Regions from separate parts of the Pseudarthrobacter sp. MOO13 genome, predicted to be linked through region 2. Evidence: riboswitches for the same ligand, from Rfam matches in the RefSeq annotation. Region 2 holds a riboswitch; each other region holds the start of a gene.
What was found. Region 2 has a riboswitch for cyclic di-AMP ahead of AC4EEO_RS08330 (C40 family peptidase). Riboswitches for the same ligand answer to the same signal wherever they lie in the genome.
Positions count from the first base shown of each region.

Region 1: it holds a riboswitch for cyclic di-AMP, as region 2 does, so the genes downstream of both, AC4EEO_RS14980 (M23 family metallopeptidase) here and AC4EEO_RS08330 (C40 family peptidase) in region 2, are expected to answer to the same signal.
Region 3: it holds a riboswitch for cyclic di-AMP, as region 2 does, so the genes downstream of both, AC4EEO_RS19305 (glycoside hydrolase family 16 protein) here and AC4EEO_RS08330 (C40 family peptidase) in region 2, are expected to answer to the same signal.
Region 4: it holds a riboswitch for cyclic di-AMP, as region 2 does, so the genes downstream of both, AC4EEO_RS15630 (aggregation-promoting factor C-terminal-like domain-containing protein) here and AC4EEO_RS08330 (C40 family peptidase) in region 2, are expected to answer to the same signal.

Region 1 is NZ_CM177848.1:3,282,534-3,284,724, reverse strand. Features, by position in the region: gene AC4EEO_RS14985 (iron-dependent transcriptional repressor DtxR) at 1-623, shown strand, start outside; cyclic di-AMP (ydaO/yuaA leader) riboswitch at 742-972, shown strand; gene AC4EEO_RS14980 (M23 family metallopeptidase) at 985-1,806, shown strand; cyclic di-AMP (ydaO/yuaA leader) riboswitch at 1,935-2,116, shown strand; gene AC4EEO_RS14975 (C40 family peptidase) at 2,187-2,191, shown strand, end outside.
Region 2 is NZ_CM177848.1:1,791,511-1,793,701, reverse strand. Features, by position in the region: gene AC4EEO_RS08335 (coiled-coil domain-containing protein) at 1-793, opposite strand, end outside; cyclic di-AMP (ydaO/yuaA leader) riboswitch at 1,047-1,219, shown strand; gene AC4EEO_RS08330 (C40 family peptidase) at 1,223-2,053, shown strand; gene AC4EEO_RS08325 (protein adenylyltransferase SelO) at 2,132-2,191, opposite strand, start outside.
Region 3 is NZ_CM177848.1:4,223,894-4,226,084, reverse strand. Features, by position in the region: gene AC4EEO_RS19315 (single-stranded DNA-binding protein) at 1-322, opposite strand, end outside; gene rpsF (30S ribosomal protein S6) at 394-699, opposite strand; cyclic di-AMP (ydaO/yuaA leader) riboswitch at 1,070-1,239, shown strand; gene AC4EEO_RS19305 (glycoside hydrolase family 16 protein) at 1,325-2,191, shown strand, end outside.
Region 4 is NZ_CM177848.1:3,438,297-3,440,487, forward strand. Features, by position in the region: partial or broken gene AC4EEO_RS15625 (glycosyltransferase family 39 protein) at 1-1,088, shown strand, start outside; cyclic di-AMP (ydaO/yuaA leader) riboswitch at 1,234-1,394, shown strand; gene AC4EEO_RS15630 (aggregation-promoting factor C-terminal-like domain-containing protein) at 1,400-2,107, shown strand; gene AC4EEO_RS15635 (glyoxalase superfamily protein) at 2,175-2,191, opposite strand, start outside.

The DNA of each region.
Region 1 (2,191 bases), 1.5 Mb from region 2:
GGGCCCGTATCGCCGAACGCCTGCGCCACTCGGGGCCTACCGTTTCCCAGACCATCGGCCGGATGGAGCGCGATGGCCTGGTCGTCGTCTCCGGTGACAGGCACCTGGAACTGACCGACACCGGCCGCAAGCGTGCCACTGAGGTCATGCGGAAGCACCGGCTGGCCGAGCGCCTGCTGGCCGACGTGATCGGATTGGACTGGGCCTATGTCCATGACGAAGCCTGCCGCTGGGAACACGTTATGAGCGAACGGGTGGAGCGGCGCATCTACGAGATGCTGGACCACCCCACGGAGTCGCCCTACGGAAATCCCATCCCCGGCCTTGCCGCCCTGGGCGGACAGCCCGGACCCGGGTTCGGCGACGGCGCCATCAGCCTGGTGGAGGCAATGAAGGCCTACGGGCCTGAATCGGCAGTGACCATCAGCCGGCTGGCGGAACCGATCCAGGTGGAGCCGGAACTGCTGACCCAGCTCGACGAGGGCGGTATCCGGCCCGGCGCGTCTGTCTCCCTGGAACGCGTCGGTGACTACATTTCGGTACGGGTGGCGGGAATCGAGGGCGCGCTGGAGCTGCCTCCCGAGGTGGCGGCACACGTTTTCGTCGCCGTGAACCAGGCCTGACGCCGCGTTTCCATACCCCACCCGGGGGATTCCACGCAAAGATAACGGAATTGTTACCTAGGGTCTTAAGCCCCTATAGTGGAACCCAGCGTTGATACTTAAGCGTTACCTGATCCGGAGCCGAGCTCTGCCAGCGGGCCAGGTGTACGAGTCGTTACTGGCAGAGGCGGGGGAACCACAACCGGCAGCGGGGGACTGCCTTGGGGTGAAGTCCGTCAGCAGCAAGCCTCTCCAGTGAAGGATTCTTCCGGGAATACCCCTGTGTAGAAGTTTGCCCATGACGGACCGGGTCTTTGATCTCTCTGACCCGAATCCGACAGCTAACTCCGCAGGCTATTCCAGAGAGGAACCCTTCTTGACCATGCAGACCTCCCGGGGCCGCCGTCGCGCGGCGGGCCCCCCTGAGGCAGCCCGGGTTGTCGAAGTAGCCGCCGCGGAGCGCCCCCGCGACCCGCAACGGGATGCACGCCGCCGCCGGGGTCCGTTCCGGCAAATCACCGACTTTGCCGCGGCCAGCGGCATCGGCCAAAAGGCCGGCATCGCCCTCGCCGCCACCGGCCTGGTGCTCACGGTGACCATGCCCGCCACCAGCCCCGTTATGGCGACGGATGCGGCCGGAATCGCGCCCCAGGCCGCCTCCGCAGTCAGCCCCCAGCCCCAGATTTCCGCGGATGTAGGCGCCCAGATCGACTTCAGCCGCTCAGCCGTCGTAACGCAGGCGGACCCCGACGGGAAGCTGAAGCAACTGCTGAGCGCCCAGTCGGCCGGATCAGTAACGCGTGCGGCTTCCGCCGGGACCCTGGCCGCGCCGCTGGCATCCCTCGTGACCGCGTCGCCCTTCGGCTACCGGGTCAGCCCAATCACCGGCGGCACCGGAGATTTCCACCGCGGACAGGACTTTGTGGCACAGTGCGGGACGTCCGTCCTGGCAGCCGCAACAGGAACCGTGACCTTCGCCGGCTGGCACCAGTTCGGCGGTGGAAACCGGGTGGTGATCGACCATGGCAACGGCCTGGAGACCACGTACAACCACCTCTCGTCCTTCAACGTCAAGGTGGGCCAAACGGTCTCCCGCGGCGAAGTCGTGGCGTTGAGCGGGACCACCGGGGCGTCCACCGGCTGCCACCTGCACTTCGAAGTTCAGGTCAACGGCGAAGTGGTCGATCCGATGGGCTGGCTGTAACCGTTTGATTGCGCACTCCCAGATCGCCGTGACCCGCCGTGACCTGAATGTGACATTGAAGCAAAACTGCTGTACCGTCTAACTCGCGTCAACTTTTCCGAAGTTGACGCTCTTGAGTGGATTGCCTAACTCTGCCACCGCTCAAGGTCCGTTCGCATTTCATCGTCTGGCAGGGGCGGGGGAACCAATTTTGGCCTTCTGCGTTCTGGAAGGCCTTGGGGTTAAGTCATGAGCTTCCCAGGAAGCGAAGTGGCCGGGTGACTCCCATCCGAATCCGACAGCTCACCTCGCAGGCATTGGGAGAGGCTACCTTCGTGTCTTCACGCCATAATTCTGCGCGCCACCGTGCGCAAACGGTTCGCGCCAACCCCTTGGACGCCATGTC
Region 2 (2,191 bases):
CGCGCTTGGCCTCCTGGGCCGCTTCATAGGCAGCCAGCGCCGCCTGGCCCTGGCGATACTCCCCCTCAAGTGCCGCCGTCGTTCCCTTCAGCGAGGCAAGCTGGGCGGTCAGTTCGGTGCTGTGCTGCTGTTCGTCATTTACCTGCCGGGCAAGCGCATCCTGGGCGGAGCGGGCTGCATCCAGTTTGGCTTTTGCTTCCCCGGACAGTCGTTCCCGCTCAGTGCGGGCCACTTTTTCCTGCTCTGCCAGTGATGCGGCAACTTTTCCGGCAGCCGCAGCTTTCTCCACCAGAGCAGCAGTCTTGTCGCCCACCAGCTGGACGAGGTTGAGCCCTTGGACGCTGTTGTTCCGCAGGGCATCAAGGGCCACGAAGAATCCGGTATTGGTCCCGCCCGTCTTGTACGCCTGGACGGCAAGCGCTCCGATTTCCTTGCGATGCCGGGCCAGTTCGTCGTTGGCGCGGGCAGCCCGGGCGGACAATGAATCCAGCCTTACCGATGCCGCTTGCAGCCCGGCGTCGGCTGCGGCGTAGTCGGCCGATGCCCGGACCGCCGTGTTACCGGCGGCTTCAGCCTGGGTCTGGAGGCCGTCCAGGAACCCATTGATGGTGGTGATCTCTGCCGCTTTCGCTGCCTCGGAAGACTGCGCCTGCTGCACGTCAGCCCAGGACGGATACCCACCGGGAGGTGCAGGCTCGTCTGCAGTGGCCGGCAGGACCGTGGCCGCTGCCACTGCGATGGCGAGCAGTCCCCCCACCAGCGGGGACGTGGGCATGGTCACGAACAGGGGCATAGTCCCGAAGCATACCGGCGGCACGCCGGAGCGGAAAGGCGGCCGTGCCTGCTTTGTTACCCGTTTGGTCCGGTGCCGGACCGGCGGGAGCCCGGCGTGGGTGGATCGGACCCATCCAATCGTTGGTTGAATACGAGAGAAGAACCTCGCATGTTATCTAAACGTGACAATGGGAGGGTCGGCGGGTTATGGTCTTCTGGTGTCCCTCCCCAAACGGGACACTCCCATCAGTTTGCCGAGCCCTGCCGCTGATACCGGGATTCAACCGCATTCATGCTGGCAGGGACGGGGGAACCAAGTTTCCACGACCTTTCAGGTCTTGGGGTTAAGTCGGACAGCTCCTCCGCCCACCGCGGAGATATGTTCGGCCGGGTATCTCCAACCCGAACCCGACAGCTCACCCCGCAGGCATGGGAGAGGCGATCAATCGTGTCAAAGAATCTCAGCACTGCCCGCCACCGCGCGACCCCGGCCCGCTCCATTGCGCTCGAGGGACTCGCCGTGACGGCCAAATCACAGGCCCGTTCGTTTGGCCGTCCGGCCCTCGCTGTTGCCGCCGCGTCCGGCATCGCGTTCGGCGTCGGCGCCCCGGCCCATGCGGGCGTGACGGGCGCGGACACCACTGAGCAGGCCAGCGTCCAGGCCGCCGCAGCTCCTGCAACTGCTCCGGCAGCCGCGGCAGCAACCGTCCACACCGTCGTTTCCGGGGACACCCTCGGCGCGATTTCGGCCGCGTACGGAGTCAGCCTCAATGACCTCCTGGCTGCCAACGGCCTGGGATTGTCGTCCATCATCTACCCCGGTGACCAGATCCAGATCCCCGGCGCCGGCTACGTGGCAGCACCTGCGCCGGCAGCGGCCCCCGTCCAGGCGGCAGCCGCCACCGCACCGGCGAACACCGGCATGAACATGTCCTACGCATCAGCAACGCCGGTGGCGTCCACCACCGGGAGCGGGACCGGTGCTGCCATCCTGGCCTCCGCCTACGGCCAGGTCGGCGTGAGCCAGGACTGCACCGCCATGGTTGAAAAAGCCCTGCGCTCCGTCGGCAAGAGCGTCGGCGACCTGGCTCCCACGCAGTTCTTCCAGTACGGCAGCGTGGTCGGGAGCCCGGCACCCGGCGACCTCATCATCACCTCGGGCCACGTGGGCGTTTACGCCGGCAACGGCCAGGTTGTGAGTGGCGGCGTCAACGGCTACACCACGCAGGTGCACTCCATCAGCTGGCTCAGCGGCTACTCAGTGGTCCGCGTCGCCTAGTCTTCGCGCAGTAAAGCCTGCTCCCAACAGGAGGGTGGCAGCCGGGTCTCCGGTTGCCACCCTCCTGTTGTCGTCGGATCAGGTCCCGCAAAAGGTCGTATACGTCCCGAAGTCCGCCGGGGCACCGTCCATGTAGCG
Region 3 (2,191 bases), 2.0 Mb from region 2:
GGCCGATTTCGTCGACCTCAAGCTCGATGACGGTGCGCTTTTCGCCTTCTTTTGTTTCGTAGGAACGGCTCTTCAAGCGGCCGGTGACGATCACGCGCATGCCCTTGGTCAGGGATTCGGCGACGTTCTCGGCAGCTTCACGCCAGACCGCGGCGCGGAGGAACAGGGTCTCCCCGTCCTTCCACTCGTTGGACTGTCGATCAAAGGTGCGGGGGGTGGAAGCGATGGTGAAGTTCGCTACTGCGGAACCGGACGGTGTGAACCGCAATTCCGGGTCATTGGTGAGGTTACCGATGACCGTAATGGTGGTCTCGCCTGCCATCTACTGCCTCCTTGTTCGATCCTGGGTGAAGAGTGCGTTCCTGCGGGGTAAAGAATGAATTTTGGTGCTGATTACTCAGCAACAACCTTCTGCTCTTCGGGGCGGGTGATCTTGGTGCGCATGATGGTCTCGTTAAGAGACAGCTGGCGGTCAAGTTCCTTGGCGGTTTCCGGCTTGGCGGTGAAATTCACCACGGCGTAGATACCTTCGGACTTCTTCTTGATCTCGTAAGCCAGACGGCGACGGCCCCAGATGTCAACCTTTTCGATGGTTCCACCATCGTTGGTGATGACGTTCAGGAACTTCTGAAGCGACGGCTCAACGGTACGCTCTTCGACCTCGGGGTCGATGATTACCATCAATTCGTAAGGACGCATATGTGAACCCACCTCCTTTGGGCTAAGCGGTTACGGCATTTCCGTAACAGGAGGTTCATTTGCGATTCTGCACAGTGCCTTGCCACCAATACGGAGGCAGGACGCAGCACAGACTTCAATATCCTAGTGCATCTGGACCTGATAGGCGATTCGCGCTTGACTCAAGGCTAGCCGCGTGATGTGGCAGGAGCAGCCTGACCGGACACCTATGTGGAAAACGCAGGAGTGTGCCGTTCGCCAATAGACGTCTATGCGGGTGCACCGCGGGACGCCACGCCCACCGCGCCGCTTCCGTTACCCAATTGTGATTCCGCAGGGATTTTCGTGTACGGTCTTCGGGTGGGCCGCCCCAGCCGGCCCCAATCCCGGAAGACGCCCAACTCTGCCGCTTCCGCGATCCCTCAGGTTCCAAGGCAGAGGCGGGGGACCCAAGTGTCACGGGTATGGCTCCCGCCTGCCCTCGGGGTGAAGCCGCGATCCGCGGCCGAATGGCAGCATTCGAACCCGACAGCTAACCCCGCCGGCGTTGAGAGGTAAATTCCCCATGCCCGCATCCCGCAAATTGAGCGCCAAACGCGCCCGCCGTCATCAGAATGAGACCCCATCGGCCGGGCTCCGTCAGTTCTTGACATCCAGAGATTCCCGCCGCCTGCCCTTGGCCGCCGGCCTGGCAGCAGCCGTCCTCGGCGCAGCCTCCCTTGGCCTCGGCGTCGCCAACGGCAATGAAGCTGCCGACGTATCCCGGGTGGCCAGCGCCGCCGGGGCCGGCAGCGAGGTACAGGTCCAGCCCACCCCGTCGGCCGCAGTCCAGTCCGCTCCGGCGCCCGCCCCGGCACCGGCAGCCGCACCCGCGCCCGCACCCGCACCAGAGCAGGCTCCGGCCCAGGCGCCGGCTCCCGCGGCACCCGCCCCGGCTCCGGCCGCTGCGGCTCCTGCACCGCAGTCCCCCATCGCCGTGGCACCAGCCTCGGCACCGCTGGCCAACAGCGGGACGCCCATGCCCGCAGGGGTCCCCGGAAACTGGACCATGACCTTCGCTGACGAGTTCAACGGTTCAGGCCTGGACGGCGGTAAGTGGTCCAACTGCTGGTTCTCCCCCAACTGCGGAACCATGAACAAGGTGGCCACCAACCCAGCCAACGTCTCCGTGGCCAACGGCAACCTGGCCCTTAGCCTTGCCTCCTCGTCTTCCGGGTCCTTGGTCTCCACGAACCCGAAGGGTGGAGCGGGCACCGGGTACCAGTTCACCACCGGGTACGTCGAGGCCCGCATCAGGTTCCCCGGCAACGCCAACGGCCTCTATAACTGGCCCGCGTTCTGGACCACCGGGCAGTCCTGGCCCGCCACCGGCGAGAACGACATCGCGGAGGTCCTCCAGGGCAAGATGACCGTGAATTACCACTCCGGCTCCGGGTCACACAACCAGGGTGGCGTTGGCGGCAACTGGGCCAACGAATACCACACCTTCGGCTTGCACCGGATGGCCAACTCG
Region 4 (2,191 bases), 1.6 Mb from region 2:
GATCGCGTGGCTGCTGCCCTCCGCACTGATCCTTGCTGCCGGCCTGCTGTGGGTGGGACGCCGGGCGCCGCGGACTGACGCCGTCCGGGCGTCGGTGCTCATCTGGGGTTCCTGGGTCCTGGTGACCGGCCTGGTCTTCAGTTTCATGGCGGGCATCATCCACCCCTACTACGCGGTGGCATTGGCACCGGGGATCGCAGCCCTGGCCGGCCTGGGCCCGGTACTTCTCTGGCAGCACCGGCGGCAGGCCGCCGCGGCGGTCTTCCTGGCCGCCGCAGTGGCCGCGGCAGCCCCTGATGGCATTCACCCTGCTGGGAACCACATCCGCCTACGGCCCGTGGCTGCGCTGGGTGGTGCTGGCGGCAGGCCTTGCGGCCGCAGCAGGAACAGGGTTGAACAGGTTCATCCGCCTGCGCTCCGTGCAACGGACGACGACGGCGCTCGCCATTGCGGCATCGCTCGCCGGCCCGCTGGCCTTCTCCATGTCGACGGCGGCGACGGCGCACAGCGGGGCCATTGTCAGCGCCGGACCGGCGCCGTCGTTCGGCGGCCCGGGCGGGTTCGGCGGAAACCGGACCGGCGGGTTTGGCGCGGGCGGCACGTCCCGGCAGTTCAACGGCCAGGCCGGACAAGGCCAGGGTGCCGGCCAGGGCGGACAAGGCCAGGGGGCCGGCCAGGGCGGGGCAGCGCAGGGCGGTCAGGGTGCCACCGGTGGCCGCGCCGGCGGGATGGCCGGCCTTCTGGGTGCGCCCACGCCGTCGGCCGGGCTCGTGGCCGCGTTGAAGGACGGTGCCTCAAACTACACCTGGGCAGCGGCAGTAGTCGGTTCGAACAATGCCGCAGGTTACCAACTGGCCACGGAACTGCCGGTGATGGCCGTGGGCGGCTTCAACGGCACCGACCCCTCCCCCACGCTGGAACAGTTCCAAGCGCTGGTCTCCCAAGGCCGGATCCACTACTTCATTGCCGGCGGGACCATGATGTCCAGCAGCGGCTCTGACGCCTCCACCCGGATTGCACAGTGGGTGGAGTCCACGTTCCCGGCGCAAAACATTGGCGGGACCACGGTCTATATCCTGGCGGGATAACCCGGCGCCGGGGATCCGCCTGCAGCAAATCGACGCGCCATGATTCGTGACTTCCGTTACCCAAATGTGACTAATGCGCAATCTTCCTGTACCGTCGATTGGGTGCGGTCCCCGTTCGGGCCGCATATCCCGGGTTGACGCCAAGCTCTGCCGCTTCCCGGATTCCGCTTGAGCAACGGCAGAGGCGGGGGACCCACCGTCCCGGGCAATGATTGCCCTTGGGGTTAAGCCAGCACGTGTTTTTTCCGTGCGGCCGGATGCCCTCATCCGAACCCGACAGCTAACTCCGCAGGTGTGAGAGGCGATCAATCATGTCTAAATCCATGGCAAAACCATGCCTGCAAACCAAGGCAAAACATCGGGCCAAACCCCAGCCCGCCAAAAAGACCACCGTGGGCCGGCGTGTTGCGGTCCTCGCTGCATCATGCGCGGTGCTGGTTGGCGTTGGCGCGGCAGGCCAGGCGACCAACAGCATGACCCAGGCGTCGTCCACCGGGTCAAGCGCTTCCACGTCGGCGGCGGATGCCCAGATGAGCATCGAGAAGAGCGAAATCCGGTCCAACCCGGCCGCGAATCCTGCTCCTTCCGCCATCAGCGTGGCACCGCAGGCCGCGGAGCCGGCCCCCGCGCCCGCTCCCGCCGCCCCGCCGGCTGAAGCACCCGCACCTGCGCCGGCCCCCGCGCCTGAGCCTGCTCCCGCCGTCGCGGTCAACGATCCCGCGGGCGCCCAGGCCTACGCCGCCAGCCAGCTGTCCTCCTTTGGCTGGGGACCGGACCAGATGCAGTGCCTGCAGACGCTGTGGACCAAGGAATCCGATTGGACCACCACCGCCACCAACGCCAGCAGCGGCGCGTACGGCATCGTCCAGTCGCTGCCGGCGGAGAAGATGGCCAGCGCAGGCGCCGACTACCTAACCAACTACCGCACGCAGATCAACTGGGGCCTGGACTACATCAAGAAGAGCTACGCCTCGCCCTGCGGCGCGTTGAACTTCCACCTGGCACACAACTGGTACTAGGCACCACCAGCACCGGGCGCAACGCAAACCGCGGGCCGCATCATGTCGATGCGGCCCGCGGTTTGCGTTAACCGGCGCCCTGGA